Regions from separate parts of the Geodermatophilus sp. SYSU D00691 genome, predicted to be linked through region 1. Evidence: predicted binding sites of a transcription regulator. Region 1 holds the regulator's gene; each other region holds the start of a gene.

The links. Region 1 encodes LexA, which represses DNA repair genes until DNA is damaged. Its sites were predicted from a motif close to TCGAACANNTGTTCGA; they were not measured.
Region 2: ACI797_RS14890 (DUF222 domain-containing protein) is a predicted target of LexA. The motif match lies at 4,742-4,757, and genes of this name have one in related genera.
Region 3: dinB (DNA polymerase IV) is a predicted target of LexA. The motif match lies at 5,952-5,967, and genes of this name have one in related genera.

The regions. Positions count from the first base shown of each region.
Region 1 is NZ_JBJGYZ010000038.1:43,658-53,912, reverse strand. It holds gene hflX (GTPase HflX) at 1-1,196, shown strand, start outside; gene ACI797_RS23090 (phosphatase PAP2 family protein) at 1,264-2,007, shown strand; gene ACI797_RS23085 (hypothetical protein) at 2,012-3,049, shown strand; gene lexA (transcriptional repressor LexA) at 3,063-3,872, opposite strand; gene ACI797_RS23075 (LysM peptidoglycan-binding domain-containing protein) at 4,092-4,679, shown strand; gene ACI797_RS23070 (hypothetical protein) at 4,817-5,590, shown strand; gene nrdR (transcriptional regulator NrdR) at 5,977-6,495, shown strand; gene ACI797_RS23060 (vitamin B12-dependent ribonucleotide reductase) at 6,642-9,503, shown strand; gene ACI797_RS23055 (MFS transporter) at 9,762-10,255, shown strand, end outside.
Region 2 is NZ_JBJGYZ010000019.1:3,587-13,841, forward strand. It holds gene ACI797_RS14870 (molybdopterin-dependent oxidoreductase) at 1-653, shown strand, start outside; gene ACI797_RS14875 (M28 family peptidase) at 744-3,044, opposite strand; gene hisH (imidazole glycerol phosphate synthase subunit HisH) at 3,113-3,751, opposite strand; gene ACI797_RS14885 (endonuclease/exonuclease/phosphatase family protein) at 3,777-4,652, opposite strand; gene ACI797_RS14890 (DUF222 domain-containing protein) at 4,777-5,985, shown strand; gene ACI797_RS14895 (nucleotidyltransferase family protein) at 6,004-6,585, opposite strand; gene ACI797_RS14900 (hypothetical protein) at 6,582-6,758, opposite strand; gene hisB (imidazoleglycerol-phosphate dehydratase HisB) at 6,763-7,359, opposite strand; gene ACI797_RS14910 (histidinol-phosphate transaminase) at 7,356-8,477, opposite strand; gene hisD (histidinol dehydrogenase) at 8,474-9,778, opposite strand; gene ACI797_RS14920 (LON peptidase substrate-binding domain-containing protein) at 9,877-10,255, shown strand, end outside.
Region 3 is NZ_JBJGYZ010000019.1:67,137-77,391, forward strand. It holds gene ACI797_RS15175 (DUF58 domain-containing protein) at 1-1,391, shown strand, start outside; gene ACI797_RS15180 (transglutaminaseTgpA domain-containing protein) at 1,388-3,787, shown strand; gene ACI797_RS15185 (DUF3040 domain-containing protein) at 4,081-4,479, opposite strand; gene dinB (DNA polymerase IV) at 4,604-5,932, opposite strand; gene ACI797_RS15195 (BatC protein) at 6,131-6,415, shown strand; gene ACI797_RS15200 (cupin domain-containing protein) at 6,412-7,692, shown strand; gene ACI797_RS15205 (sucrase ferredoxin) at 7,689-8,612, shown strand; gene ACI797_RS15210 (alkaline phosphatase family protein) at 8,609-9,778, opposite strand; gene ACI797_RS15215 (class I SAM-dependent methyltransferase) at 9,775-10,255, opposite strand, start outside.

The sequences.
Region 1 (10,255 bases):
AACTGGCCGCCCTGGCCGAGACCGCCGGCTCCCACGTGCTCGAGGCGGTCAGCCAGCGCCGCTCCACCCCCGACGCCGGCACCTACGTCGGCTCGGGCAAGGCCGCCGAGATCCGCGACATCGTCTCGGCCACCGGCGCCGACACCGTGATCTGCGACGGCGAGCTGACCCCCGGCCAGCTCAACGCCCTGGAGAAGATCCTCAAGGTCAAGGTGGTCGACCGGACCGCGCTGATCCTCGACATCTTCGCCCAGCACGCCACGAGCCGGGAGGGCAAGGCCCAGGTCGAGCTCGCGCAGATGCAGTACATGCTGCCGCGGCTGCGCGGCTGGGGTGAGTCGATGTCCCGGCAGGCCGGTGGCCGGGTCGCCGGCGGTGGCGGCATCGGTACCCGCGGCCCCGGCGAGACCAAGATCGAGACCGACCGGCGGCGGATCCGCGCGCGGATGAGCAAGCTGCGCCGCGAGATAGCCGGCATGTCGACCGCGCGCGCCACGCAGCGGGCCAACCGGGGCCGCAACGCCGTCCCCAGCGTCGCCATCGCGGGCTACACCAACGCCGGCAAGTCCAGCCTGCTCAACCGGCTGACCGGCGCCGGGGTGCTGGTCGAGAACGCGCTGTTCGCCACCCTCGACCCGACGGTCCGCCGGGCCGAGACCGCCGACGGCCGTGAGTACACGCTGACCGACACCGTCGGCTTCGTCCGCCACCTGCCGCACCAGCTCGTCGACGCCTTCCGCTCGACGCTGGAGGAGGTCGCGGCCGCCGACCTGCTCGTGCACGTGGTCGACGGCTCCGACCCCGACCCGCTGGGCCAGATCAACGCCGTGCACACCGTGCTGTCGGAGATCGACGCCTCCGCGGTGCCGGAGCTCATCGTGGTCAACAAGGTCGACGCGATGACCGAGGACGACGTCCTGGCCCTGCGCCAGGCGCTGCCCGGGGCCGTGTGGGTCTCCGCCCGGACCGGGGTGGGCCTCGACCGGCTCCGCGACGAGATCGCGGGGCGGCTGCCGCACCCGGACGTCGACGTCGAGGTGCTGGTGCCCTACGGCCGCGGCGACCTCGTGGCCCGGGTGCACCGCGACGGCGAGGTCCTGTCGGAGCAGCACGAGGCCGGCGGCACACGGCTGACCGCGCGGGTCGACGGCGCCCTCGCCGGCGTCCTCGAGGAGTTCGCGACGCCGATCGCCTGAGCGGCACACGGCACCCGTACGGGTCGATGCAGGTCACGAACGGATCACGGCCCGGTACCGTGAGGCCGTGACGAGCGGCGCGGTGCGGCGGAGGCCCGGGGACGTGTCCGCCGACCCCGGCTCGCCGCCGCAGCCCGTGCGGGTGGTCTCGGTCGGCCGGCCGCCGTGGTGGCTGCTCGGCGTCGCCGCCGTCGTGACGACGGCGGTGACGGTCGACCTGCTCAGCCGCGGCTGGCTGGAGTGGATGGACCTGCGGGTCTCCGAGGTCGTCAGCTCCTGGGGGCTGCGCGACTCCGCCGCCTACTGGCCGGTCTGGGCGGTGACGCAGCTCGGCGGCCGCGGCTTCATCCTGCTCATGCTCGCCGTGCTGGTCGGCTACACGTGCTGGACGCGGCGCACGCTGCTGCCGCTGCTGCGCGTGCTGGTCGCGCTCTTCCTGCTCACCGCGGTCGTCTACAGCTTCAAGTACGGCACCGGCCGGACCGCGCCGGCCTACCCGGGGTCGTTCTTCCACCGGGACGGCGAGTCGTACCCGTCCGGCCACGTGGCCAACGCCGTCCTCATGTGGGGCGTCGCCCGGTGGCAGGCCGTGGAGTTCGGCCTGCCGGCGCCCGTCCAGCGCGCGCTGCGGTGGCTCTCGGTCCTCGGACCGGTCGCCACCGCCGTGGCGATGGTGTCCCTGGACTTCCACTGGGTCACCGACGCCGTCGTCGGGGCGGCCGTGGGCATCCTGCTGCTGGGCGTGGTGCATGCACTCGACGCGACGGTTCTGTCACGCTGGGTTCGTGCCAGAGACGGCCGGCCCGCGTAGTGGCGTGCCCGCGCGCCTGCTGAGGGCCGGCGCGTTCGCCGGCGCGCTCGTGCTCGGCGCCGCCGTCCCGGCCGCGGCCGCCCCCGCCGAGACGCCGCAGGCGGCCACCGACACCGCCGCACCGCAGACGCTGTGCCAGGTGACCGACCCCCGGCTGGCCGAGCTCTCGGGCCTGGTGGTCGTGGGCGACCGCATGGTGGCCCTCGACGACGGCGGCCAGCAGCTCTCCGTCGTCGTCCTCGACACCGCCTGCGCGGTGGTGGAGGTCCGGACCGGTGCGGTGGACCCCTACGACCCCGAGGACCTCGCGGTCGGCGCCGACGGCACCGTCTGGGTGGCCGACATCGGCGACAACCGGCTGGAGCGGCCCTCCGTGGCCGTGCTGGCGCTGCGCCCGGACGGGACCACCGGCGTGTACCGGCTGACCTATCCCGACGGGCCGCACGACGCGGAGTCGCTGCTGCTCGCCCCGGACGGGACGCCGTACCTCGTCACCAAGGAGGTGCTCGGCGCCAGCGGGCTCTACCGGCCCACCGCGCCGCCGGCCGACGGCGGGACCGTGGCGCTGGAGCGGGTGGGCACCGTGACCTTCACGCTGACCGGCACCGAGGGCGGCCCGGTCGGCCGTGCCGGTCAGCTCATGGCGACCGGGGGAGCGGTGTCGCGGGACGGCCGCCTGCTGGCGCTGCGCACCTACACCGACGCCTACGTCTGGCCGCTGAGCGGGTCGGACGTGCCCGGCGCGCTGGCCGGGGAGCCGGTGCGCGTGCCGCTGCCGCCCGCGCCGCAGGGCGAGGCGATCAGCTTCAGCGCGGACGACCGCCAGCTCGTCGTCGCCGGTGAGGGCCTGCCGGGGGACGTGACCGTCGTGCCGACCACGGCCCAGCTCGAGCCGGTGGCCGCCGCGGCGTCGGCGGCGGTCACGGGCGACCCCGCCGGGGGGCCGCCCACGTTCACCGCCGCTCTGGTCGCCGCCGCGGTCGCCACGCTGGTGGTCGGCGTGGGCAGCCTGTTCCGGCGACTCCGGTGGAGCGGGGACTAGCCCCGCCGAGCGGTCAGACCCGGCGCAGGACGGTGACGACCCGGCCGAGGATCGTCGCGTCGTCACCCGGGATGGGCTCGTACGCCGGGTTGTGCGGCAGCAGCCACACGTGCCCGTCGCGGCGCTTGTAGGTCTTGACCGTGGCCTCGCCGTCGATCATGGCCGCGACGATCTCGCCGTTCTCGGCCGTGGGCTGCTGGCGCACGACGACCCAGTCGCCGTCGCAGATCGCGGCCTCGACCATGGAGTCACCGGCGACCTTGAGCATGAACAGCGTGCCGTCGCCGACGAGCTCGCGCGGCAGCGGGAAGACGTCCTCCACGGCCTGCTCGGCGAGCACCGGGCCGCCGGCGGCGATCCGGCCGACGAGGGGGACGTAGGTGGGTGCCGGCACGGCGGTGTCGTCGTTGCCGGTGGCCGCCGCGGCCGGCAGGGACTGCTCGCCGGGCAGCCGCACGTCGAGGGCGCGGGGGCGGTTGGGGTCGCGGCGCAGCCAGCCCTTCTTCTGCAGCACCGAGAGCTGGTGCGCCACGGAGGAGGCCGACGACAGCCCGACCGCCTCGCCGATCTCGCGCACCGAGGGCGGGTAGCCGCGCCGCTCGACGGAGTCGCGGATGACCTCCAGGACGCGGCGCTGCCGCTGGGTGAGCCCGTCGCCGGCCTCGCCGCGGTCGGGGAAGGCGCGCACGGCCGCGGTCCGCTCCTCCGTCGCGGTCCCGGTCGCCCCGGCCGGCTCGCCGGCGCCCGCGGCGCGGCGCCGGGTGCCCGTGCCGCCGTCGCCGGGTGCCCGGCGTCCGCCCGACGTCCCCCTCGTGCTCGCCACGTCTCCTCCTCGCCCGCCGGGCCGGTGCAGCCGTCCCGCGCGTCCGTCGTCGTCGGTAGCAGACGGTAGCGCTGTCGACGCGAACTATCAAACACACGTTCGAAGCCAGGCCGTGTCGGGTCGCTTCTGTCGGCGGCCTCCGGTAGACATCGCACGGACGTTCGATTCGAACACCTGTTCGGGAACGTCGGGGATCCGCAACATCCGGGAGGAGTGGCCGTGGGAAGCGTGCAGCAGGCCGTGCTGGAGTTCGACGAGTCGGTGCAGGCGCCCTGGCGCCCGTCGCTGCGCTCCGTCGCCTGCCCGCCCGAGGTGGCGCGGCCGGCCAGGGCGCCGCAGTCCGCGCCGCGTGCCGGGGCCGGGAGGGCGCCGGCCGCGACCCCGCCGGCCCCCCGGCCCCGCCGGCCCGCGCCGGGCGGGCAGGTCCCCGCCACGGGTCCGGCCGCCCCGGTGCGGCCCGTGCGGGGCGGTGGCTGCACCGCTCCCCCGCGGGCCGCTGCGACGCGCCCGGAGCCGGCCCCGCTCCGGTTGACCCGGCGCGCCCGGCGGATGGCGGTCGCGCTGGCCCTGGGTGCCGGGGTGGCGGTGGGCTCCTGGCTGGGTCCGCTGGTCACCGGCGGCGGCGAGGACGGGCTGCAGCTGGTGGGGGAGAGCCGGGTCGTGGTCCAGCCGGGGGACACGCTGTGGTCCATCGCCGGCGCGGTGGCCGGCGACGAGGACGTCCGCGCCGTCGTCGACGCGCTGCAGCGGGTCAACCACCTCGACGGCACCGAGCTGGTGCCGGGGCAGGTCCTCGAACTGCCGTGAGCGCCGACCGGCCGGGCGCCACCTCCGAGCCGAGCGGGTGCCGCAAGGACACCGACAAGATCGAGGTGCCGACTTCGTCAACCCTCAGTACCCGTAGCTTCACGCTGTGTACTGACTCCGGCGCATACGGTCGTCGCGTGCCAGGCGCCATCGAGAGTCGTGCAGCGGTGTTCACCAGTTCACCCCAGGCCGTCGAGGTCTACTCGGCGGGCGAGTGGCTGCCCGGTTCGCTGCTCGGCTGGCGCCACGACGCCGAGGGCGGGTGCCAGGTGTGGGTGCGGCTCGCCGTGGGCGGCGTCGAGGAGTCGGTGTGGACCGGCCTCGACTGCCTGCGCCTGCCGGAGCGCCACCTGACCGTGGCGCCCGCGCCGGCCGTGAACGCGGTCGCGACCGCCACCGAGGCCGTCGGGGAGGACATGGCCGCGACGCGCAGCATGCGCCTGACCGACGTCTCCGCCACCGGCCCCGCCCGTCGGGGCCGTCCCGCGGCGCCGGGCGCCGCGCGCGCCGGCGCCGTGTCCGACCTGGCCGCCACCCGCGGGTTCCCGGCGGTCCGGGACGACGCCGCCAGCCGGGCGAGCCACCCCGCCGGCCGGCGCCGTCGCGCCGACTCGCGCGTCGTGGGTGAGACGGCCGAGTTCCCGGCGGTCGGTGTGGCCGTGCCCGTCGGTCGGCACCGGGCGCCGGCTTCCCCGTCGGGGTCGGGCCGGCACCGCGCCGCGGACACCGGCGTGCTGGCCGCGGTGATCGAGGAGCCGGTGCGCGTGCCCGCTCCGCGGCTCCCCGAGGTGGTCCCCTCGCCCGAGCCGGACCTGTACACGCGGCCGATGCGCCTGGACGGCGTCGGGCGCGGCGGGTCCGCGCCACGGCCGCGTGCCGCGCACCGGGACGACACCCTCACCGGCGTCTGACGGGCCCGATCCGCGGTACCGGCGTCCCTCCGGGGTCCGCTCGGTGTGCCCCCGGGCCGCCCGTGGCGGGTCACGCAGGATGCGCCCCTACCGCACCGGGCACAACGCGGCGGGCGCGTCGCGCGGCGTGTCGTGTGACTCCTGCGCCGCGTTGTTGCGGCTGGTCACGGCCGAGTCTCGGTGGAACAGAACTCTCGCGGGTCGTCTTGCACATGTAGTGGAGCCCGGCCTAGGGTTCCCCCACATCTAGTAGTTACAGGTCTGTAAGACCGTCCACACCCGATCCTCAGGTTCTCCCCGGGACATCCACCGGATGTCCCCAGGAGAGTCCACAGGACCGGTCCGGGCGGAGGGCCTGGGCGAGCCGCGGGAGGGGGTCGATCACCGTGCGGTGCCCGTTCTGCCACAACCCCGACAGCCGGGTCATCGACTCGCGCGAGGCGGACGAGGGCGCGACCACCCGGCGCCGTCGTTCCTGCCCCGCCTGCGGGCGCCGGTTCACCACCGTCGAGGAGGCGGTGCTCGCCGTCGTCAAGCGCAGCGGGGTGAGCGAGCCGTTCAACCGCAGCAAGGTCGTCGCCGGCGTCCGCCGCGCCTGCCAGGGGCGGCCGGTCGACGAGGCGCAGCTGCAGCAGCTCGCCCAGCAGGTGGAGGACGCCATCCGGGCGACCGGCGCGGCCGAGGTGCCGAGCCAGGAGGTCGGCCTGGCGATCCTGCGCCCGCTGCGGGAGCTCGACGAGGTGGCCTACCTCCGCTTCGCCAGCGTCTACCGCGCGTTCGACTCCCTCGACGACTTCGAGAAGGAGATCACCGAGCTGCGGGCGCGCCACCTGCCCGGCGGCACCCCGCCGCTGCCGGGTCTGCCGCCCGAGGGGCCGCCGATCCGCCGCCGCGGGCGCACCTAGCCCCAGCCGGCGACCCTCCGGCACCGCCGCCGGAAACCGGCCACGACCAGCGAGAACTGTCAGCACCACCCGCTACACACCTGTCAGGGCACCACCGATCGCGGCGCTTCCCCAGCCGCAGCCGCACCAAGGGAGAGCTCCAAGCCATGACCGAGACCGACGACCGCCTGTCCTCCGCCCGCGTCCGCCGCGGGGGCAAGGCGCCTGCCCGGGGGAAGGGCCTGAAGGTCAAGCGGGTCTTCACCACCGCCGGCGTGCACCCCTACGACGAGGTGACGTGGGAACGCCGCGACGTCGTCATGACCAACTGGCGTGACGGCTCGATCAACTTCGAGCAGCGCGGCGTGGAGTTCCCCGCCGAGTGGAGCATCAACGCGACGAACATCGTCACGACGAAGTACTTCCGCGGCGCGGTGGGGACCCCGCAGCGGGAGAGCAGCCTGCGCCAGCTCATCGACCGCGTCGTCCTGACCTACGGCGCCGCCGGTCGCGAGCACGGCTACTTCGCCACCGAGGGCGACGCCGAGATCTTCGAGCACGAGCTGACCTGGATGCTGCTGCACCAGTACTTCAGCTTCAACAGCCCCGTCTGGTTCAACGTCGGCACGAGCGCCCCGCAGCAGGTCAGCGCCTGCTTCATCCTCGCCGTCGACGACACGATGGACTCGATCCTGAACTGGTACCGGGAGGAGGGGCTGATCTTCAAGGGCGGCTCGGGCGCCGGCCTGAACCTCTCCCGCATCCGCTCCTCCAAGGAGCTGCTCTCCTCCGGCGGCACCGCCTCCGGTCCGGTCAGCTTCATGCGCGGCGCCGACGCCTCCGCCGGGACCATCAAGTCCGGTGGCGCCACCCGCCGTGCGGCCAAGATGGTCGTCCTCGACATCGACCACCCCGACATCGAGGAGTTCATCGAGACCAAGGCGCGCGAGGAGGACAAGATCCGCGCGCTGCGCGACGCCGGGTACGACATGGACCTCGGCGGCAAGGACATCACCAGCGTCCAGTACCAGAACGCCAACAACTCCGTCCGCGTCTCCGACGAGTTCATGCGCGCGGTCGAGGAGGGCGCCGAGTTCGGGCTGCGCGGGCGCCTCGACGGCTCGGTCATCGAGACCGTCGACGCCAAGGCGCTGTTCCGCAAGGTCACCCAGGCCGCCTGGGAGTGCGCCGACCCGGGCATCCAGTACGACGACACGATCAACGACTGGCACACCAACCCCGAGACCGGCCGGATCAACGCGTCCAACCCGTGCTCGGAGTACATGAGCCTCGACAACAGCTCGTGCAACCTGGCGTCGCTGAACCTGATGAAGTTCCTGCAGGACGACGGGACCTTCGACAGCAAGCGCTTCGTCAAGGCCGTCGAGCTGGTCATCACGGCGATGGACATCTCCATCTGCTTCGCCGACTTCCCGACCGAGCCGATCGGTGAGACGACGCGGGCCTACCGCCAGCTGGGCATCGGCTACGCCAACCTCGGCGCGCTGCTCATGGCCACCGGCCACGCGTACGACTCGCGCGGTGGCCAGACCCTGGCCGCGGCGATCACCTCGCTGATGACCGGCACCGCCTACCGGCGCTCCGCCGAGCTGGCCGGCATCGTCGGCGCGTACGACGGCTACGCCCGCAACGCCGACGCGCACGCCCGGGTGATGCGCAAGCACGCCGCGGCCAACGACGCCATCCGCCCGGTCGGCGCCGACGACGCCGACGTGCTCAAGGCGGCCACCGCCGAGTGGCAGGAGTGCCTGGCGATCGGCGGCGAGAACGGCTGGCGCAACGCCCAGGCCTCGGTGCTCGCCCCCACCGGCACCATCGGCTTCATGATGGACTGCGACACGACCGGCATCGAGCCGGACTTCTCGCTGGTCAAGTTCAAGAAGCTGGTCGGCGGCGGCTCGATGCAGATCGTCAACCAGACCGTGCCGCGCGCGCTCAAGAGCCTGGGCTACCAGGAGGAGCAGATCGAGGCGATCGTCGAGTACATCGCCGAGCACGGCCACGTGGTCAACGCCCCGAGCCTGCGCCCGGAGCACTACGAGGTCTTCGACTGCGCCATGGGCGAGCGGGCCATCTCGCCGATGGGCCACGTGCGGATGATGGCGGCGGTCCAGCCGTTCATCTCCGGCGCCATCAGCAAGACGGTCAACATGCCGGAGTCGGCCACCGTCGAGGACGTCGAGAACATCTACTTCCAGGGCTGGAAGCTCGGCCTCAAGGCGCTGGCGATCTACCGCGACAACTGCAAGGTCGGCCAGCCGCTGTCCGACGCCAAGGCGAAGAAGGCCGAGACCGAGGTCAAGGTGGAGGCCGCCCCCACGGGGCTGGCGCACCCGGTGCGCAAGCGGCTGCCGAAGAAGCGGACGAGCATGACCACCTCGTTCAGCGTCGCCGGCGCCGAGGGCTACATGACCGCCGGGATGTACGAGGACGGCAGCCTCGGCGAGGTGTTCCTCAAGCTGGGCAAGCAGGGCTCGACCCTGGCCGGTGTCATGGACGCCTTCTCGATCGCGCTGTCCATCGCGCTGCAGCACGGTGTGCCGCTGGAGACCTACATCCAGAAGTTCACCAACATGCGCTTCGAGCCGGCCGGCATGACCGACGACCCGGACATCCGGATCGCCCAGTCGGTGATGGACTACATCTTCCGGCGCCTGGCGCTGGACCACCTGCCGGTCGAGACCCGCGCGACCCTCGGCATCTTCACCGCCGAGGAGCGGGCCGCCCAGGTGTCCGGCTACGGCACCTCCGCGTCGGCCGGCACGGTCGTCGAGGAGGAGGAGGTCGACGTCGAGGCGCTGCGCAGCTCGGTGCCGACCGACGAGCGCAAGCCGGAGCCCGCGAGCGAGAAGCCGGTCAAGGAGGCGCACTCCTCGGCCGAGCTGCTCGAGCTGGTCACCGGCACCGCCACCGACGCGCCGCTGTGCATGACCTGCGGCACGAAGATGCGCCCCGCCGGCAGCTGCTACGTCTGCGAGGGCTGCGGCTCCACCAGCGGCTGCAGCTGACGATGACGGAACCCGCCGGGGCGGCAGCGCGACCTGCCTGACGTCCCGGCGGGCTCGCCGTCCCGTCCGCGGACCCTTCGCCGGTCCGACGCGACACAGAGGTGGTTCCGGCCGCCGTCACGGAGTCCGTGGCGGCGGCCGGACCCTTGTCGGCCCGGCGTCGAGCCGTCAGGGCCGATCCGGCCGTGGCCCTGTCACGTTGCGCACCCGCAGCCGGGTCTGGCCGGGCGACTCATCCGGGGCCTACGTTGGTCCGTCGTGCACGGCCACGGGCGTCTGCACCCGGACCACCGGGAACCCGAGGGGACCTCGATCAGCCCCGGTCGACGATCGGTCGCGCTCGGGATCCTGTGCCTGTGCGCCCTGACCGCGGGCGTCGACCTGACGATCACCAACGTGGCCCTCCCCGCCATCGGCAGGGCCCTCGACGCCGGCACCGACGAGCTGCAGTGGACGGTCGACGCCTACAACATCGTGCTGGCCGGGATGCTCGTGCTCGGCGGTGCGGTGGCCGACCGGCACGGTCGTCGCCGCGTCTTCCTCGCCAGCTACACGCTGTTCGCCGTCGCGTCGCTGGCCGCGGCCGTCAGCCCGTCGACGGCCGCCCTCATCGCGTCACGGGCCGTGATGGGGCTCGGCGCCGCGGGCGTGACGGCACCCGCGCTGGCGATCGTCGCCTCGATGTACCCGCCCGACGAGCGCGGCCGCGCCATCGGGGCGTTCGTGGTGTTCGGCGCCACCGGGCTGGCCGT
Region 2 (10,255 bases), on a different contig from region 1:
TGTGGGGACGGCGGCAGCGGTTCCGCACCGCCGACCTGCGCCGCCGCGAGCTGCTGCAGGCCGGCGCGCTGGGGCTGGGCGCGGCCGCGCTGTGGGGCGCCGGTGAGGGGCTGCTGCGGCTGACCGGGGCGCCGGGGGCCGACCGGCGGGCCACCGGCTCGCACGAGCGCGGGTCGTTCGACCCGGCCGCGATGCCGGTGACCCAGTGGGTCGGCGACACCGTGCCGGACGACGAGGCCGGTGAGCTCGTCGTCGTCCGCGGCGACCGGCGGGTGCGGCTGCCGGTGCGCGACCTCGACCGCGGCGACGAGGTGCGCGCCGTCCTCGACTGCACCGGCGGCTGGTACGCCGTCCAGGACTGGGGTGGCGTGCGGCTGGACCGGCTGCTGGCCGACGTCGTCGGCGACCTGCCCGACGGCGGCAGCGTCGACGTCGTCTCGGTGACCGGCTACCGGCGCCGGCTGCCGCTCACCGACGCCGGCTCGCTGCTGCTGGCCACCTCGGTGGCCGGCGAGCCGCTCTCGGCGGGCCACGGGGCGCCCGTGCGGCTCGTGGCGCCCGGCCGGCGCGGGTTCTGGTGGGTGAAGTGGGTGGCCCGCGTCGAGGTGGTCGACGGCCCGTGGTGGCTGCAGTCGCCGTTCCCGCTGCAGTAGGCGGTCGGCCGCCCCCGCCGAGAACGCGCGATCTCGGCGCACCAGCGGCGCTGAGCGGCCGAGATCGCGCGATCTCGGCGCGGAGGGTGGTCAGCCGAGCGGCACGGTGGCCGCGACCATCACCAGGTCGGAGCTGTGCTCGCCGGCGGCGTCCACGCCGGGCGGCCGCGGGGTGTGGCCGGGCAGCCCGTCGAGCCCGTTGCTGCCGTCGACGACCCGCAGGGAGAGCGGGCCGGCGCCCTCGACGGTGACCGTGACGTCCAGGCCGTCGGCGGGCAGGGCGTGGAAGGTCAGCCACAGCGACGACTCCCCCAGCGACCCCTCGGGCACCGCGCGGCCCTCGGCCCGGGCGGCCACCACGGTGCCGCCGCCGGCGTCGAGGTCGAGGGTCACGAACCGCACCCCGTCGCGCTGCGGCAGCACCCGCAGGGTGACCTCGCGGCGCGTGCCGTCGGCCCGGTCGCCGACGGTCTCCACGACGGGCGCCGGCAGGTCGGCCACCTCGGCCTCCCCCGACCAGAGGTCCTCCTCCGTGCGCAGGTAGGGGTACTCGGCGGGCGGCGGCTGGCGGACGTCCATGTACAGGTCGGTGTACGCGCCGGGGTCCGACTCGGGCGAGGCCCACCACGCCTGCCCGGTGGCGGTGTCGAGCACGTAGACCAGCTGGCTGGGCACGGGGTGGCGCTCGTCGAAGCGGTCCACGACCAGCCCGGTCGCGGTGCAGGCCGCCGCGACGACGATGGCGACGAGCGGCACGGCCGCGGTGCGCAGCCGGCGGCCCTCGTCACCGAGGAGCAGCTCGAACGCCGGGAGCAGGACGAGCGCGCCCATGGTCGTGAACACCGACGGCACCGCGGCCTGCGCCATGCCGAGCGCCGGCAGGAACAGGGCCACGGTCGGCGCGAGGACGAGGACCGCGGCCACCCCGGCGACCAGCGCGGCGATCGGCCGCAGCGCCGGCGCGGTGACCAGCGCCGCCAGGGCGCCGGCGAGCGCGGGCAGCGTGACGAGGTACGAGCCGCCCGGCGCCAGGGCCGCCAGCACCGCACCGGCGACGGCGAGCCAGACGAGCCCGCCGCTGACGAGGGCGGCCGCCCCGACCCGGCGGCGCAGCAGGACGTACCAGGTGAGCACCACGGCCAGCACCAGCGCGACCGTCGCGACCCGGTACCAGCCGGGCCGCCAGGGGTCCGTCATCGACGAGTAGCCGGGCCGGACGACGGTCAGCAGCGTCCACAGCGCCTGGACGGCGAGCGGCGCCAGCGCCAGCGGCAGCAGGGCGAGCCCGGCTCCGGCGACCGTCCGGCCGAGCGGGCTGATCCCCCGCCGGGCGTTGACCGCCAGCAGCAGCGCGACCGCGGCCAGCGCGGCGACGGCCAGCGGCCAGACCAGCGCCTCCGGGTAGCGCACCAGTTCGCCGAGCACCGGGAAGTAGGTGGCGTCGCCGTCGGCCGGCTCGGCGAGGGTGCCGAGGTCGCGGTCGCCGAGGTCGCGCGTCAGCGCGAGGGCGACCTCGCCGAGGCCCTGCAGGCTGGCGGGGTCCTGCCGGTCGGGGGTGTCCTGCGGGCCGTGGTAGGCGGCGGCGCCGTCGATGAAGGCGGTGTTCATCCCGGTGTAGCCGCCGTCGGCCAGGAACGGGCTGAAGTCGGTGTCGTTGGGCAGCGCCCGGTAGACCTCGACGGCGAAGCTGGTGGCCACCGGGTCCGGGACGGCGCCGGCGTACACGTCGGCCAGGTCGGCGTTGCCGACCGAGGTCTCGAACGTGATCGGCGGGCCGCCGGTGCCGCGGGCCTCGAAGTTGAGCACCACCCCGCCGCGGGCCAGCGGGTGCGAGGCGACGAACGCCTCGGCGCCGCACAGGCATGCCTCCTCGGAGTCGGTGAGGACGACGACGACGTCGTTGCGCAGCTGCGGGCCGGAGGTCAGCGCGCGCACCGACTCCAGCAGCGCCGAGACGCCGGCGCCGTCGTCGCTGGCGCCGAGGCTGGCCTCGGCGGAGTCGTGGTGGGCGGTGAGGTACAGCGTCCCCGTCGGGTCGCTGCCCGGTAGGAGGGCGACCACGTTGCGGACCGTCGCCATCCCGAGTCCGTGGGTGTCGGACTCCCAGGCCCCCACGGAGTTCTGCACGCGGGTGTCGAGGCCGAGGCCGGTCAGCGTGTCGACCAGGTACCGGACGACCTCGGCACCGGCGGCGCTGCCGGCCACGTGGTTCTCCGCGCCGAGCCGTTGCACGTGGTCGAACGCGCGCACCGCGCTGAACTGCTCGGCGGGGGCGTCGCGCGGCGCGGGGTCCGGCGGCTGCAGGGAGACGACCGTCCAGGCGGCGAGCCCGAGCAGGAGCGCGAGGACGACGAGCCCGGCGAGGGGCCGCCGTCCGGTGGGTGACCCCACGCGTGCCTCCAGGGTTGCCGGGACGCGATCGGCGTCACCCTAGGTGCACGTCGGGCTGCGGTCCGGCGTCAGCGCAGCGTGTCGAGCCAGTTCGTGAGCAGCTGCGCCCCGGCGTCCCCGCTCTTCTCGGGGTGGAACTGGGTGGCCGAGAGGGCGCCGTTCTCGACGCCGGCGACGAACCGGTCGCCGTGCTCGGCCCACGTGACGAGCGGCGGCTTGATCCTGCTCGGCGTCCCGTCGGCGCCCAGCGGGAAGTCGCGGACGCCGTAGGAGTGCACGAAGTAGAAGCGCTGGTCGGCCAGCCCGTCGAACAGGACGGTCCCCGCGGGCGCCTCGACGGTGTTCCAGCCCATGTGCGGCAGCACGGGGGCCTTGAGCTGTTCGACGGTGCCCGGCCACTCGCCGCAGCCGTCGGCGTCGTGGCCGTGCTCGACGCCGCGCTCGAAGAGGATCTGCATGCCGACGCAGATGCCGAGCACCGGGCGCCCGCCGGCCAGCCGGCGGCCGATGATCCGCGGCCCGTCGACGGCGCGCAGCCCGTCCATGCACGCGGCGAAGGCGCCCACGCCGGGGACGACGAGGCCGTCGGCGTCCAGCGCGGCCTGCGCGTCGGCGGTGACGGTGACGTCGGCGCCCACCCGCGCCAGCGCGCGCTCGGCGCTGCGCAGGTTGCCCGACCCATAGTCGAGGACGACCACCTTCTTCACGCTGCCCACGGTACGTGCCAGCGGTTCAGCGATCGGCGGGATTCCCGGCGGCGGAGGTGTCGGGCATCGCAGTGGTCCGCGGTGCGAGGTCGGCGAACACGCCGTAGTGGTCGCTGGGCTGCACGCCGCCGACCGGCTCGTGCACGGCCAGGCCGGCGTCGAGGACGCGCAGCGTCGGGCCGTGGTCGCCGCACCGGACGAGGACGTGGTCGATCCGCCGCCCGCGGTCCAGGTGCGGTTCGTCGATCGCGCTCAGCGGGTTGCGGGGGTGGAACGTCCACCCGGGCGCCTCGGCGTGCACGCTCTCCCACGCGTCGCGGTAGGCGGTGGACACCCCGTCCAGCGACGTCCGCCCGGTGAGGAACCGCATGCTGCTGGTGTGCGGCTCGGCGTTGAAGTCGCCGCCGAGGACGACGTGCGCCGGCTCCTCCGCCACCAGTTCGTCGACGGCCCGCGCGACGGCCACCGCCTGCAGCTCCCGCTCGCGCTCGGCCCACCACGCCCACGAGGCGCCGTGGCTGCCGACCACCAGCCGGCCGACCGGGCTGTCGACCTCAACGAGCACGGTGCCGCAGCTGTAGTCCCAGGTGCGGTCGGTCAGGTGCAGGTCGACCTCGTGGACGGCGCGGAGCGGCCAGCGGCTGGCGACCGAGGACCCGCGGTGGGAGCCGTCGCCGACGAGCCCCTGCCGCTGGTGAGCCAGGTGGTAACCGTCGCCGAGCAGCTCGCGGGCCGTGTCGCCGTCCTCGTCGACGACCGCCTCCTGCAGGGTGAGCACATCGGCATCGAGTTCGCGCAGGGCCGCGGCGAGAGCGGGACGGCGCCGCTCCCAGTCTCCGTGCCGCGCGAAGAGGTTCACCGTCGCCACGCGGACGCTCCCCGGCGCCCATCCCTGGGTCATGCCCGCCACGCTAGCCCCGACGACGATCTGTGGACAACGCGCTGACCTGGGGATTCAGCAGGCGGCGGGCGTCTGTGACCGGTATCCTTTCGTACAGGCGTTCGGGTGCGGAGGGAGGCGTGGGGTGGAACCGTTGACCGACAAGGAGCTGCACGCGCTGCCCGCCGGGGACCTGCTGGAGCGCACCGCCGACCTGGTCGCGCTGCGCAACCGGATCGACGCCGAGCTGGCCCGGACGGTGCGGCTCGCCGACGGCAAGCGAGCCTTCGCCGGCGACGGCATGGCCACCGCCCAGTCCTGGCTGCGCGGGCACTGCCGGCTATCGAAGGCCGCCGCCTCCCAGGTGGTGCGCAACGGCCGGGCGTTGGAGCAGCTGCCCCCGGTCGCGGCGGCGCACGCGGCCGGGGCGCTGACCGGCGACCAGGTGGCGGTGATCGGGCAGCTCACCAAGCCGCGGCACCTGCGGCTGATCGCCGCGGCCGACGGCGACCTGGCCGGCATCGCCGCCGAACTCACCACCTTTGCGGTCGGGCACAAGCACGCCGAGCTCGACGAGCTGGTGCACGCGTTCCTCGAGCGGCTCGACGCCGACGGGCCCGAGCCCGACCCGACCGAGCAGCGGTCGCTGATCTTCACCCGGCGGGCCGACGGCCGGGTGTTCTTCCGCGGCGAGCTGGACGCCGTCGGCGGGGAGAAGTTCCAGGCCGCCATCACCGCGATCGACCAGGCGCACCGGCCGGCCGGGGACGCGCGCAGCCTGGCGCAGCGGCAGGCCGACGCCACGGTCCAGCTGGCCGACCTCCACCTCGGCTGCGGCACCCTGCCGCTGCTGCGCACGGTCAAGCCGCAGGTGGCGGTCACCGTCGACCTGGAGGACCTGCTCGACCCGGCGACCGGCCGGGGCGCCGCCCGCACCGGCTTCGGCGCGGTCCTCTCCGCCGCCCGGGCGCGGTGGGCGGCCTGCGACGCCGACCTCACCCGGCTCGTGCTCGGCCCGCACGGGGAACCGCTCGACCTGGGCCGCACCCGCCGCCTGGTCACCCCCGCGCTGCGCAAGGCGGTGATCGCCCGCGACAAGACCTGCGTCTTTGCCGGCTGCGACGCGCCGCACTGGTGGTCCGAGGTGCACCACGTCATCCACTGGGCGCTGGGCGGGGAGACCAGCCTGGACAACAGTGGGCTGCTCTGCGAACGGCACCACACCCAGGTCCACCACGGCTTCCGCATCCACCGCGACGACGCCGGCCGGTGGCACACCCACCGCCCCGACGGCACCGAGATCCACGTCATCCGCCCACCCGCCGACGACCCCCACCTCGCCCGCGCCGGCTGAGCGCCCCGCGGCGGTCGATCACGCCGGAGGGCCAGCGTCCTCCCAGGGCAGGACCGTCAGCTCCGGCCAGCACGCCTGCCAGCGGGCCGCCTTCTGCTCGTACACGTGCCGGGGCGCCAGGCGCAGGTTGGGCCGGACGACCAGGTCGAAGAGGTCCGCGTAACCGAAGGGCGCGTAGACCTCGGGCACCCCACCGTCCACCCGGATGCCGTACGCGCAGCAGACCGCGGCGAACGAGTCGATCGCGTCGGTGCAGCCGGTGAGCGGGCGGGCCGGGACCCCGAACCGCTGCTCGTACCAGAGGTGCACCCGGGCCTCGTTGCGGATCTCGACCGGCACCGGCGCGCCGGCGAAGAGGTCCGCGCCCCGGCGGATGACGGCGTCCTCGGCGTCCCAGGACGTGTCCTCGTCGAAGTAGAAGAGGTCGGCGTCGCGGACGCCGTACCCCGGCGGGCGGCCGGTGAGGTGGTTCCACACCGCCTGGAAGAGCACCCCGGCGGTGAGCCACCAGTCGTCGACGTCGAGGCCCGGCGCCCGGTCGAGCACGGCGCGCACCACCGGGTCGGCCAGCACGATCCCGAGGAAGCGCTCCTCGTTCACACCAGGCGGAGGATGCCCGAGGCGGTCGCCAGCAGGGCCGCGACCAGGACGACCACCGCGAACACGGTCTGCGCCGTGCTGCGGGGGCGCTCGTCGGTGTTCAGCTTCCAGATGCTCCAGGAGGCACCGAGCAGGAATCCGCCGAGGACCAGCAGGAGGGCGCCGGAGTCCACCTGGCTACAGCGCGCCCTTGGTCGACGGGATGCCACCGACGCGCGGGTCGAGCGCGACCGCGGCGCGCAGCGCCCGGGCGAGCGCCTTGAACTGCCCCTCGACGATGTGGTGGGCGTCGCGGCCGGCGTAGAGCACGCGCACGTGCAGGCTGATCCGCGCGTTGAAGGCGAAGGACTCGAGGACGTGCTTGGTGAGCGACGTCGGGTAGTCCGGCCCGATCATCGGCGTCATGTTCTCGGGCTCGGCGTGCACGAAGTAGGGCCGGCCGGAGAGGTCGACCGCCGCCTGGACGAGCACCTCGTCCATGGGGATCGTCGCGTCGCCGTAGCGGGTGATGCCCTTCTTGTCGCCGAGCGCCTCGGCGAACGCCTGGCCGAGCGCGATCGCGACGTCCTCCACGGTGTGGTGGGCGTCGATGTGCAGGTCGCCATCGGCGCGGACGGTGATGTCGATGCCGCTGTGCCGGGCCAGCGAGTTCAGCATGTGGTCGTAGAAGCCGACCCCCGTGCTGATGTCGCCGGCGCCGGTGCCGTCGAGGTCGATCTCGACGACGAGCTTGGTCTCGCTCGTCGCCCGTTCGATTCGTGCGGTGCGGGTCATGCCGGGGATTCTCCCAGAGAGGTCCGGTGGGCCGGCGCGACCTCACCCAACGCGGTGAGGAAGGCGTCGGTCTCCTCCGGCGTCCCGGCGGTCACCCGCAACCAGCCCGGCAGGCCGACGTCGCGCACCAGCACGTCGCGGTCGAGCAGCGCCTGCCAGGCGGCGTGCGCGTCGGCGAACCGGCCGAACAGCACGAAGTTCGCGTCGCTCGGCACGCTGGTCAGCCCGAGCCCGGGCAGGGCGGCGACGATCCGGTCGCGCTCGGCCTTGACCGCCTCCACGGTCGCCAGCAGGGCCGGCGTGTGCGCCAGCGCCGTCCGCGCGGCGGCCTGGGTGAGCGAGGACAGGTGGTACGGCAGCCGCACCAGCTGGATCGCGTCGACGACGGCGGGGTCGGCCGCGAGGTAGCCCAGCCGCAGCCCGGCCATGCCGAACGCCTTGCTCATCGTCCGGCTGACCACCAGCCGCGGCCGGCCCGGCAGCAGGGTCAGCGCCGACGGCGTGCCGGCCCGCGCGAACTCGGCGTAGGCCTCGTCGACGATGAGCACGCCGTCGGTCGCCTCGTACAGCTCGGCGATCGTCCCCAGCGCCACCGCGGTGCCGGTCGGGTTGTTCGGGCTGGTCACGAAGACGACGTCCGGCCGGACCTCGCGGACCTGCGCGGCGGCCGCCGCGGCGTCGATCGTGAAGTCGGCCCGCCGGTGCCCGTCGACCCACACCGTCCCGGTGCCGGCCGAGATGATCGGGTGCATCGAGTACGACGGCGTGAAGCCCAGCGCCGTCCGCCCCGCCCCGCCGAAGGCCTGCAGCAGCTGCTGCAGCACCTCGTTCGACCCGTTGGCCGCCCACACCTGGGCCGGCTCGACCCGCTCCCCCGACGTGCGGGTGAGGTAGGCGGCGAGGTCGGCCCGCAGCCCCACGGCGTCGCGGTCGGGGTAGCGGTTGAGCCCGGCCGACGCCTCGGCCAGCGCCGTCGCGAGGTCGGCGAGCAGCGCCGGCGGCAGCGGGTACGGGTTCTCGTTGGTGTTGAGCCGGTGCTTCACGGCCAGCTGCGGGGCGCCGTAGGGCGTGCGGCCGCGCAGCTCCGGCCGCAGCGGGAGCTCGTCGAGGGAGGTCATGCGCGGGTGCGGGCCCGGACGGCGGCCGCGTGCGCGGGCAGGTCCTCGGCACCGGCCAGCGCGTCGATGTGCGGCGCGACCTCGGCCAGCGCCTGCTCGTCGTACTCCACCACGTGAATGCCGCGCAGGAACGACTGCACGGAGAGCCCGCTGGAGTGCCGGGCGCACCCGCCGGTGGGCAGCACGTGGTTGGACCCGGCGGCGTAGTCGCCGAGCGACACCGGCGACCACGGGCCGACGAAGATCGCGCCGGCGTTGCGCACCCGCAGGGCGACCTCGCGCGCGTCACGGGTCTGGATCTCCAGGTGCTCGGCCGCGTAGGCGTCGACGACCCGCAGGCCGGCGTCGAGGTCGTCGACCAGGACGATCCCGGACTGGGTGCCGTCGAGGGCGGTGAGGATCCGGTCGGAGTGCTTGGTCGCGGCCACCTGCCCCGGCACCAGCTCGAGGACGGCGTCGGCGAGCTGCTCGCTGGTGGTGACCAGGACCGCGCCGGCCAGCGGGTCGTGCTCGGCCTGGCTGATCAGGTCGGCCGCGACGTGCACCGGGTCGGCGGTCTCGTCGGCGAGGACGGCGACCTCGGTGGGCCCGGCCTCCGAGTCGATGCCGATCAGTCCCCGGAGCAGCCGCTTGGCCGCCGTCGTGTAGACGTTGCCCGGTCCGGTGACCATGTCGACCGGCTCGCAGGAGCCGGCGCCGTAGCCGAAGACCGCGATCGCCTGGGCGCCGCCGACCGCGTAGACCTCCGTGACGCCGAGCAGCGCGCAGGCTGCGAGGACGCCCGGGTCGGGCAGGCCGCCGTGGTCGCGCTGCGGCGGCGAGGCCACCGCGATCGACTCGACCCCGGCGATCTGCGCGGGGACGACGTTCATGACGACGCTGGACAGCAGCGGCGCGAGCCCGCCGGGCACGTAGAGACCGACGCGGCGGACCGGCAGCCAGCGCTCGGTGACCGTCCCGCCGGGCACGACCTGGGTGGTGACGTCGGTGCGGCGCTGGTCGGCGTGGACCTTCCGGACCCGGGCGATCGCCTCCTCGAGCGCCGCCCGCAGCGTCGGGTCGCACTCGGCCAGGGCGCGGTCCAGCGCCTGCTGCGGGACGGCGAAGTCCTCGAGGTCGACGCCGTCGAGGCGGGCGGTGATCTCGCGGACCGCCTGGGCGCCCCGGATGCGCACGTCCTCGCAGAGCGGGCGGACGGTGGCCAGGACCGAGTCGATGTCGGTGGCCGCGCGCGGCAGCAGGCCGGCGAGCTCGCGGGCCCCCGGCAACGCGGATCCACGCAGGTCGATGCGGGCGAGCACGGGACACCTCCGGACGGGCGGACGCGGAACCTCCAGGGTAGCCAGCGCGTGAGGGGCTCCCCTCCCCGGCCGGGCACCGGCGCCCGTAGGCTCGTGCCGTGGGCGAGCTGATCCCGCTGTTCCCGCTGGGCTCGCCACTGTTCCCCGGCGTGGTGCTGCCGCTGAACATCTTCGAGCCCCGCTACCGCCGGCTGGTGCAGGACCTCATCGCGCTGCCCGCCGACAGCGACCGCCGCTTCTTCGGCGTCGTCGCGATCCGGCAGGGCTGGGAGGTCGAGGAGGTCGCCCCGGCCGCCGCGCTGTACGACGTCGGCTGCACCGCCCGGCTGCAGTCGGTCCGGCCGCAGCCCGACGGCCGCTACCGCATCGTCGGGGTGGGCGGCGAGCGGTTCCGCCTGCTCGACGTGGTCGTCGGCGACGACCCGCCCTACTTGCAGGCGGAGGTCGAGTGGCTGGCCGAGGAGGAGGCGGCGGCCG
Region 3 (10,255 bases), on a different contig from region 1:
TGCGGGGGCGGGTCGGGACGGCGCTGTCGTCCCTGACGCTGCGCGGGCGGTGCCTCATCGCGGCCGGCGGCACCCTGCTCGCGCTCGGCGCGCTGCTCGGCGAGCGGGCGCTGGTGCAGCTGTCGGTCTTCGTGCTCACGCTGCCGTTGCTGTCGGCGGCCGCCGTGGCGCGCGAGCGGTTCCGGCTGGCCTCGCGGCGCACCGTCACCCCCGCGCGGGTGCCGCGCGGGGAGGACGCCGACGTGCTGCTGGAGGTCACCAACGCCGACAGCCGCACCGGCGGGCTGTGGCTGCTGTCCGAGCAGCTGCCCGCGGAGCTCGGCCCCTCCCCCGGGTTCGTGGTGGAGCGGCTGGCCGGTGGGGAGTCGGCGGCGCTGACCTACCGGGTGCGCGGCACCCGCCGCGGCCGGCACACGCTCGGCCCGCTGCGATTGCGGCTGGTCGACCCGTTCGGCCTGGTCCTGCGCACGGCCACCGGCGCGGACACGGTGCCCCTGGTCGTCGTGCCGCGGGTCCGGGCGCTCGGGCCGGGTGGTCCGGCCGGCGGGCACGGCGGGGGAGGCGAGGGCGACCGGCGGTCGATCGCCGTCCACGGCGACGACGACGTCAGCGTGCGCGAGTACCGGCACGGCGACGACCTGCGCAAGGTGCACTGGCGGACCACCGCCCGCACCGGCGAGCTCATGGTGCGCCTGGAGGAGCGGCCGTGGCGGGCGCAGGCCACGCTGCTGCTCGACACGCGCACCCGCGCCCACCTGGTGGCCAACCGCGACGCCGCCGCCCGCGGGGCCGCCGAGGTCGCCGGGCCGCCGGGTGACGACTGCCCGCCGCCGGACAGCCTCGAGTGGCTGGTCGAGGCAGCGGCCAGCATCGGCGTCACGCTGGGCCGGCGGGGCGCGACGCTGCGGCTGGTGACCGAGGCCGGGGAGCTGTCGACGACGGGCGGCCGGGGCGGGCTGGCGCCCGCGGAGCTGCTCGACGCGCTGGCCGGCCTGCGCCCGTCGAAGGTCTCGGGCCTGGCCACCGGGGTGGAGCAGCTGGCCCGGGCCGCCGGTGACGGCCCGGTGGTCTGCCTGCTCGGCGCGGTGGGGTCCGACGACGTCGCCGACCTGGTCCGCGCGCGCTCGGGGCCGTCCACCGACTTCGCCGTCCTCGCCGACATCGGCAGCTGGGCCGACGCCGGGCTCATGCGGGGCCGCCGCTCCCCCGCGGCCACCGCGCGGGCCGAGCTCGACCAGCAGCGCGACGACGCCGCCACGCTGCTGCGCGCCGCCGGCTGGCGGGTCGCGATCGCGCGGGCCGACGTCGCGGTCGAGCAGGTGTGGGCGGAGCTGACCGGCCCCGACGCCGGCGCCGTCCCGGTGGTCGGCGGCGTGGGGGTGCCGGCGTGAACCGGCGGGACGTCACCTCGGCAGTGGCCGCGGCCGCCGCGACGCTGCTCGGCGCCTTCGCGCTCACGCCGGTGTTCGCCGGCCGGGCCTGGCTCGGCCCGGTGCTGGCCACCGTCGTCGTCGTCCTCGCCGGTGGGCTGCTGCTGCGCAGCGCGGGACCGGCGCTGTGGGCGCGGGTCTCGGGCGACCGGCCGGTGCCGCCGCGCCTCGGTGCGCTGGCCGTGCCGCTGGTGCCGATCGGCCAGATCGCACTCATCGTCTGCCTGCTCGTCTCGCTCTACGCGCCGGCGGAGGCCCTGTTCGGCGTCGTCCCCACGCCGGCCGCCGTCGCCGACCTGCTGCGGGTGCTCGCCGACGGCTCCGCCGAGCTGCGCGAGCAGGCCACCCCGGCGCTGCCGCTGCGCGGCCTGCTGGCGCTGACCGTCGTCCTGGTCGGCCTGGTGGCGATCGCGGTCGACCTGGTCGCCGTCGCCGGGCGGCAGCCCGCGCTGGCCGGCCTCGGGCTGCTGGTCCTCTACTGCGTGCCGGTGGCCACGATCACCGGCGGGATCGGGCTCACCGCCGTCGCCGCCCCGGCCGCCGGTCTGGCGCTGCTGCTGTGGGCCGACCAGAGCCGGCGGCTGGCCCGCGGCGGACGATCGGGCCGCCGGGCGCCGCTGGGCACCGGCACGCTGCTGGCCCTGCGCACCGGGGTGCTCGCCCTGGTGGCGGGGCTGGTGCTCGGCGCCGTGGTGCCGACCCTCGCCGAGAACTCCTTCACCACCGGGCTGGGCGGCGGCGCCGGGGACAGCAGCGCCACGGGCACCTCGCTCGACCCGGTCGCCGCGATGCAGGGGCAGCTGACCCTGCCCGAGGCGATCGACCTGCTGCGGGTCGACGCCACCGTCGACGACCCCGGCTACCTGCGGGCGGTGTCGCTGGACTTCTACGACGGGCAGGACGGCTGGACGCTGTCCAACCTCGACGGCGAGACCTCCATCGCCGACGACGACCAGCTGGCCCCGGTGCCCGACCGCGAGCAGAGCCGGCCGGTCTCGGCGACGATCACCGCGCTCGGCCACGCCGACCGCTTCCTGCCGGTGCTCACCTCGCCGCAGGAGGTCGACGTCACCGGCGACGGCGACGACGACTGGCGCTTCGACCCCACCACCGGCACGGTCTTCGGCCGCGACGTGACCACCGCCGGCGTGACCTACGACGTGCGCGCCGCCCAGCCGCAGCCGGGCGTGGACGCGCTGGAGACCTCCCCGGCGCTGGCCGGCTCCTCGACGCTCCAGGCGCGCTACACCGAGCTGCCGCAGCTCGACCCGACGGTGGTGGACCTGGTCCGGGAGCTGACCGCCGACGCGGCGACGCCCTACGCGCGGGTGCGGGCGATCCACTCGTTCCTCACCGACCGGGCCAACGGCTTCGTCTACAGCCTGTCGACCGCGCCCGGGACGACCGGCGACGACCTCGCCGACTTCCTGCGGCTGCGGCGCGGCTACTGCGAGCAGTACGCCGGCGCGATGGCGGTCATGGTCCGCGCGGCCGGCGTGCCCGCCCGCGTGGCGCTGGGCTACACGCCGGGCGACCGGCAGCCCGACGGGACGCGGCTGGTCACCAGCGACGACGCGCACGCCTGGGTCGAGGTCTTCTTCGCCGACCTGGGCTGGGTGCCGTTCGACCCGACGCCGATCGCCACCGAGCGCCGGGTCGAGCTCCCGTGGGCACCGCGCGGCGACGCCCCCGAGGAGGGCGAGCCGGCCGCCGAGCCCTCGGCGCCGACCGCCTCGGCCACCGCCGGTGCCACCGTCGAGATCGACCGCGACGACCAGTTCGTGCCGCTCGACCTGCCGCAGGAGCAGACGGTGCCGTGGCTGCGCCCGGTCCTGCTCGGTGCGGGCGGGGCGGTGCTGGTCCTCGCGCTGCTGGCCGGTCCGGCGCTCGCGCGGGCCGTGCAGCGGCGCCGGCGGCTGGCCGACGGCAGCGCCGCCGCGCTGTGGGACGAGCTGGCCGCCTCCGCGCGCGACCTCGGGGTGGGCCTGCACGCCGCGCGCACGCCGCGGCAGACCGCCCGGCAGCTGGCCGCGGTGGTCACCGGGACCGCCGGAACGGGGGCCGCGGTGCGCCGGCCGGACTCCGCCGACGAGGCCGCCGCCGTCGACGCGCTGCGCCGGCTGGCGCTGGCCGAGGAGGCGGCGAGCTACGCGCGGCCGGGTGCGGCGGCCGATCCCGGGCTGGCCGGGGCGCTGCGCACCGCCCGGCGGGGGCTGGTGCGGGCGACGCCGCGCCGGGCCCGGCTGGTGGCCCTGCTGTGGCCGGCGTCGCTGATGACCGGCGCCGGGCGGCGGGCCGTCGAGACGCTGGGCCGCCGGCTCACGGCGCTGCTCCGCCGCCGACCCCGCCCCGCCTGAGGCCGCCCGCCGGTACCAGCGGCGGCGACCCGCGCGGTGGGGTCGCCACCCGCGCCGCGGGTGAGGCGAGGCTGGGATCAGCTGAGCTGATCGTGGCGCCTCCTCCCCCACGGTGGGATGTGAGGGAGGAGCCGTTGCGGTGAGGGAGGACGGCGCCCGTGACCCGCGCGGTGTGGTCGCGACCCGCGCCGCACACCGTGGGGGTGGCGAGCACACGCCGCGGATGAGCGGCTCGGGAGATGCGAACGGCCGCCGTCCCGGGGGGACGGCGGCCGGTCGGCGTCGTGCGGGGGCTACTGGTCGTAGCGGCGGCGGAAGCGCTCCTCGAGGCGGTTCTTCAACGGCTGCTTGCGCGGACGGCCCTTGCGGCCGGTCGCACCGCGCGGACCCGCGGCACCCGGAGCGCCGGCCTCGACGGCACCGGTGGCGGACTTGTAGTTGAGGACGCCGAGCGCGGCACCGCCGAACATCACGAGGAAGCCGGCGACCCCCAGCCACACCGAACCGGCGACGGCGCCGCCGATCAGGCCGGCCAGGCCGACGAGCACCAGCAGCGCACCCAGCTGCAGCTTGCGGCGCGCCTTGACGCGGCGGTCACCGCTGCGGACCGAGGAGGCGAACTTCGGATCGTCGTCGACGAGGGCGCGCTCGATCTGCTCCAGCAATCTCTGTTCGTGCTCGGAGAGCGGCACGTCGACCTCCAGTGGGCCCAAGCCAAGACCGCCGGCACGTCCGGCCGGCGTGCCCCCGAGGATACGAGCCGATCGCAGGGTGCGAAAGGCGAGTCTGCGGCGACCCGCCGGGTTCCTGCGGAGATCACTCCCCCGGGTGCCCCCCGGCCGTCGCCGGAGCGGCCGGCGGGCCCTGGTCGGTGGCCGCCGTCCCGCGCCGGGCCCGCTCGGGACGCGGGATCGCCCGGCTCGCGGCGAGGCCGCCCTCCCCCTCCCCGCGGGCCCACCGGTCGCGGTGCAGCAGCGTGGCGGGGCGCACCACCCCGGCCCCGAACCGGCGGGCGGCCCGGTCGGCGGCCAGCTCGGCCTCGCGCCGGCCGTGCTCGCGGGCCCCGAGCTCGAGCTGCCGCGGTGCGGAGTCGGCGTCGACCAGCCGCTCCGCGCGCACCCCCACCAGCCGGATGCGCGCGCGGTCCAGGCCGAGGGCGTCGAAGAGGGCGCGCGCGGTGTCGTAGAGCTCCTGCCCGACGTCGGTCGGGACGGCGAGGGTGCGGCTGCGGGTGATCGTGGCGAAGTCGGCGAAGCGCACCTTGATGCTCACCGTGCGGGCCAGCGCCCCGTGCGAGCGCAGCCGCCCGGCGGTGCGCTCGGCCAGCCGCAGCAGCTCCCGGTGGATCACCGCCGGGTCGTCGACGTCGGTGGCGAAGGTCTCCTCCGCCCCGGTGGAGCGCTCCGGCTCGTCGGGGACGACGCGGCGGGGGTCGCGGCCCCACGCCAGCTCGTGCAGGTGCGACCCGGCCGCCGGGCCGACCGCCCGCTGCAGGGTGCGCGCCGGCACGTGCGCGAGGTCGCCGACGGTGCGCAGCCCGAGCCGCAGCAGCTGCTCCTCGGTCTTCGGGCCCACGCCCCACAGCGCGCCGACCGGCAGCGGGTGCAGGAAGTCCATGACCTCGGCCGGGCGGACGACGAGCAGCCCGTCGGGCTTGGCGGAGGTGGAGGCCAGCTTGGCCACGAACTTCGTGGGCGCCACCCCGACCGAGCAGGTGATCCCCTGCTCGTCGTAGACGCGGGCGCGGATGTACTCGCCGATCTCGGCCGCGTCGCCCAGCCGCCGGCCGGCGCCGGCGACGTCGAGGAACGCCTCGTCCAGCGAGAGCGGCTCGACCAGCGGGGTGATCGACCGGAACAGCGCCATGACCGACCGCGACACCTCGGCGTAGAGGGCCATGTCACCGGGCAGGACGGTGGCCGTCGGGCACAGCCGCAGCGCCCGGGCCGTGGGCATGGCGGCGTGCACGCCGAAGCGCCGCGCCTCGTAGGTGGCCGAGGTGACCACCCCCCGGTTGCCCGCACCCCCGACGATGACCGGCGTGCCGGCGAGCTCCGGGTGCCGCCGCACCTCGACGCTGGCGAAGAAGGCGTCCATGTCGACGTGCAGGACGGTGCACCCCTCGGCGCGGCCCGGCGACGGCATGACGACCCCTCCTCCCAGCTCGAACACGTGTTCGATACCCGGGCAGCGTAGCGGGCAACCGGGGCACCGCCCGGACGGCGCGCGCGGGGCGTTCCGTGGTGCACGACCTTTCAGGTGTGCGCCGTGATCGACTGCGGTAGGAAGAGCGCCGGAGGGGTGCCCACCCGAGGTCGCCCCGAGTCAGGAGCGGAGGAGCCAGTGGCGCTCGACGACGACGACATGACCAGCACGGAGGGTCCGGCCGACGGCGGTGCCTCCGGCACCCCCGGGGTGCACGACGGCGGCGCTGACGGCGGTGCCGATGGCGGTGCCGATGGCGGGGCCGATGGCGGCGCCGACGGCGGGGCTGACGGCGGCGCCGACGGTGGGGCCGACGGTGGGGCCAACGGCGGTGCCGACGGCGGTGCCGACGGCGGGGCTGACGGCGGTGCCGACGGCGGTGCCGACGGCGGGGCCGACGGTGGGGCCGACGGCGGCGCGTGAGCGAGGACCTCACCACGCGGGGCCGGACGGGACCGTCGTCCCGTCCGGCCCTGTGGCGGTGCACGCACACCGATCCCGAGGACTTCGCCCGCGACCACTGGGCCCGCCGGCCGCTCCTGGCCCGCGCCGAAGAGACCGGTGAGTCCTTCGCCGACCTGCTGACCCTCGACGCGGTCGACGAGCTGCTCACCCGCCGCGGGTTGCGCACCCCGTTCCTCCGGATCGCCAAGGACGGCGCCGTCGTCGACCCCAAGCGGTTCACCGGCTCCGGCGGCGCCGGCGCCGAGGTGGCCGACCAGGTCACCTCCGACGCGGTGCTGCGGCTGTTCGCCGAGGGCAGCACCGTCGTCCTGCAGGGCCTGCACCGGCTGTGGCCGCCGCTGATCGAGTTCGCCGACCAGCTGGCCGCCGACCTCGGCCACCCCACGCAGGTCAACGCCTACGTCACGCCGCCGTCCTCGCGCGGCTTCAGCCCGCACTACGACGTCCACGACGTCTTCGTGCTGCAGTTCGCCGGCGAGAAGCACTGGCGCATCCACGAGCCGGTGCTCACCGACCCGCTGCGCACCCAGCCCTGGCAGGACCGCTCGGCCGCCGTGGCCGCCGCCGCCGAGCGCGAGCCCGTCGTCGACACCGTGCTGCGGCCGGGCGACGCCCTGTACCTGCCCCGCGGCTACCTCCACTCCGCCGAGGCGCTCGGCGCGATCAGCGGCCACCTCACCATCGGCGTGCACCCCGTGACCCGCTGGGCCGCCGCGGAGTCGACGCTCGACCTGGTCCGCACGCTCGCCGCCGACGACCCCGAGCTGCGCCGCTCGCTGCCGCTGGGGCTGGACCTGGCCGCACCGGCCTCCGTGGCCGACGACGTCGCCGCGGTGATCGCCGGCCTGCGCGACTGGCTCGGCCGGGTCGACCCCGAGGAGGTCGCCGACCGGCTGCGGGCGCGGACCTGGGCGCAGGTCCGGCCCGAACCGGTCGCCCCCCTGGCCCAGTCCGCGGCGGCCGCGGCGCTCGGCACCGACACCGTGCTGCGGTTGCGGCGCCGGCTGCGGGTGCAGCTGCGCCCCGTCACCGACGACCGCGTGACGCTGGTCGCCGGCCGGCGCACCCACGAGCTGCCCGCCGCCACCGCCCCCGCCCTGGCCGAGCTGCTGGCCGTCGGGGAGCTCAAGGTCGGCGACCTGCCCGGCCTCCCCGCCGACGACCAGGTGACGCTCGCCCGCCGCCTGGTCACCGAGGGGGTCGCCACCGTGCCGGACCCAGCCGGGACGGCGTGACCGCCTCCCCCGGCAGGACGCGCCCGGCGGGGCGGCTCGACCCGTCGCGCTGCTCGGTGCAGGCCCTGGCGCGCGGCGACCTCATGGTGGCCACCGCCTCGCTGGCCCAGCGCTGGGTGCTCGTCGAGCAGCCCGGGCCGTGGGGGCGCGACGCGCTGGCCCAGTCGCGGTTCGACCCGGCCGTGGCACCACTGCTGGCCCGCCGGTCCCGCGCGGAGAACGTGCGCCTGCTCCTGGTCCGCCGCCCCGGCGACCGGCTGACCGACTCCGGCCGGCGGTGGGCCTACGTCGACTCCCGCCCCGGCCGGGAGGGCCTGTGGTGGTCGGTCCGGTCCAGCGACGCCGACCTGCTCGAGGCGCCGTGGGACGGCTCGGTCGGCGAGCCGGCGCGCGGCCCGGTCTACCTGGTCTGCACCCACGGCGGGCACGACGCCTGCTGCGCCGTGCGCGGGCGGCCGCTGGCCCGCAGCCTGCCGGCGCCCGGCCCGGCCGACGTCTGGGAGTGCAGCCACCTCGGCGGCGACCGGTTCGCCGCGAACGTCGTCGTCCTCCCCCACGGCTACTACTACGGGCAGGTGCCCGGGGACGGCGCCGAGCTGGTCGCGGCGCACGCCGCCGGGCGGGTGGCGCTGCCCTGGCTGCGGGGCCGCGCCGGGTTCGCGGTCCCGGCGCAGGCGGCGCAGCACCTCGTGCGCGAGGAGCGGGGGCTGCTGGGCGTCGACGACCTGCGACCGCTGGGCGTCCGGCACCTCACGCCGGCCGGCGCGGAGGTCGAGCGGTTCACCGTGACGCTGGCCGGCCCCGACGGCCCGCTCGCGGCCACGGTGGAGAGCCGCCCGTCGGAGCACGCGGCGCTGCTGACCTGCTCGGCGCGGCACCCGGCGCACGTGCGCACCTGGCGGCTGGAGGCGCTGGTCTAGAGCGCGGCGCCGCGGGCGAGCAGCAGCGGGATCGCGAGCTCGGTCGCGGTGAGCGACCCGTGGTAGGCCGCCAGCCGGCTGGGCCCCGGCTCGAACCGGCTCGAGGTGATCGCCCAGCTGCCGCGGGCCAGGGCGACGACGTCGCCGACCCGCGCGGCCACGACCGCGTCGACCGGGCCGAAGACGCCGCTGGCGATGGCCTCGTCGCGGCCGGTCACCCAGGCGCGGGGGCCGAGGACGCCGCGCCAGCGGTCGAGCAGGTCGGCGTCCGCGCCGGGCAGGGCGTGCACGTAGCGGGCGCGCGGCTCACCGGCCAGCACGCGGACGCCGTCGAGCAGCTCGGGCTCGTCGTCGACGTCCAGGCGGGTGTCGGCCGGGACGTCGAGCATCCCGTGGTCGGCGGTGACCAGCAGCGCCGCGTCGTCGGGCAGGCCGGCGACCAGCTGCTCCACCACCCGGTCGACGATCGCCAGCTGCGCGCGCCAGCTGTCGGAGTCGACGCCGCGGACGTGGCCGGTGAGGTCGAGCTCGGGGATGTAGGCGTAGACCAGCGCCCGCGGCGCCGCGCGCAGGGCCTGCAGGGCGACCGCCGTGAGGTCGCCCGGGCTGACCACGCCCGCGTAGTCGGCGCCCCGGTAGGCGGCCTCGGACAACCCAGAGCCGCGGTAGGCGTAGGGGCCGACGGCGGTGACCGCGACACCGGCGTCCCAGGCCTGCTCGAACACCGTGCGCCGGGCCTGCCAGGCCAGCGGGTCGGGGTCGTCGGTCCACTGGGTGTGGTTGAGCAGCCGGTTCTCGCCGGGCACGTCGGTGACGAACCCCAGCACGCCGTGGCTGCCGGGCGGCAGGCCGGTGCCCAGGGTGGTGAGGCTGACCGGGGTCGTGCTCGGGCAGGGCGCCTGCAGGTCGCCGACCGGGGCGGCGAGCGCGGCCAGGGTCGGGGCGAGGCCCGCGTGCGCGCGCACCAGGTCGGCGCCGAGCCCGTCGACGAGCAGCACGAGGACCCGGCGGGCGCCGCCGAGCACCGCGGTGAGGCCGAGCGGGTCGGCGGGCAGGTCGCCGCGCTCGACCGGCACGCCGACCGCCACCGCGGCGCCGGGCAGGACGTCGGCGAGGGTGGCCGTGCCGTAGCGCGGGCGGACCAGGTCCTGCGGGAGAGCGCTCACGGCCGGGTGGCGAGCACGTGCAGGCCGGTGGCGACGTCGCGGTAGGGCGAGGTCTCGGCCAGCGCCAGCTCCAGCGCCCGCACGTTCGCCGGGTCGGCGCCGGAGGCCGCGTCGAGCAGGTCGGCGACCACCGAGACCCCGCGCCACGTCGTCGCCCGCAGCCCCGCCCCCTCGACCAGGGCGAGCAGCTCGTCGGGGCCGAACCGGCGCCGGGCCGGCCGGGCGCGGGTGGGGGCGGGATCGCGGTCCTCCACCAGGGCCAGGGCCTCGACCGGGTGCCCGGAGAGGGCGCGGGCCAGGACGGCGCCGGCGCGGTTGACCGTCGCCACGCTCACCTGGCCGCCGGGCCGCAGCACACCGGCGATCTCGCGCAGCGTGACCGCCGGATCGTCGACCACCTCGAGCACGGAGTGGCACAGCGCGAGGTCGAACCCGCCCGCGCCCCCGGCCGCCGGCAGCACCTCGTGCAGCAGGTCG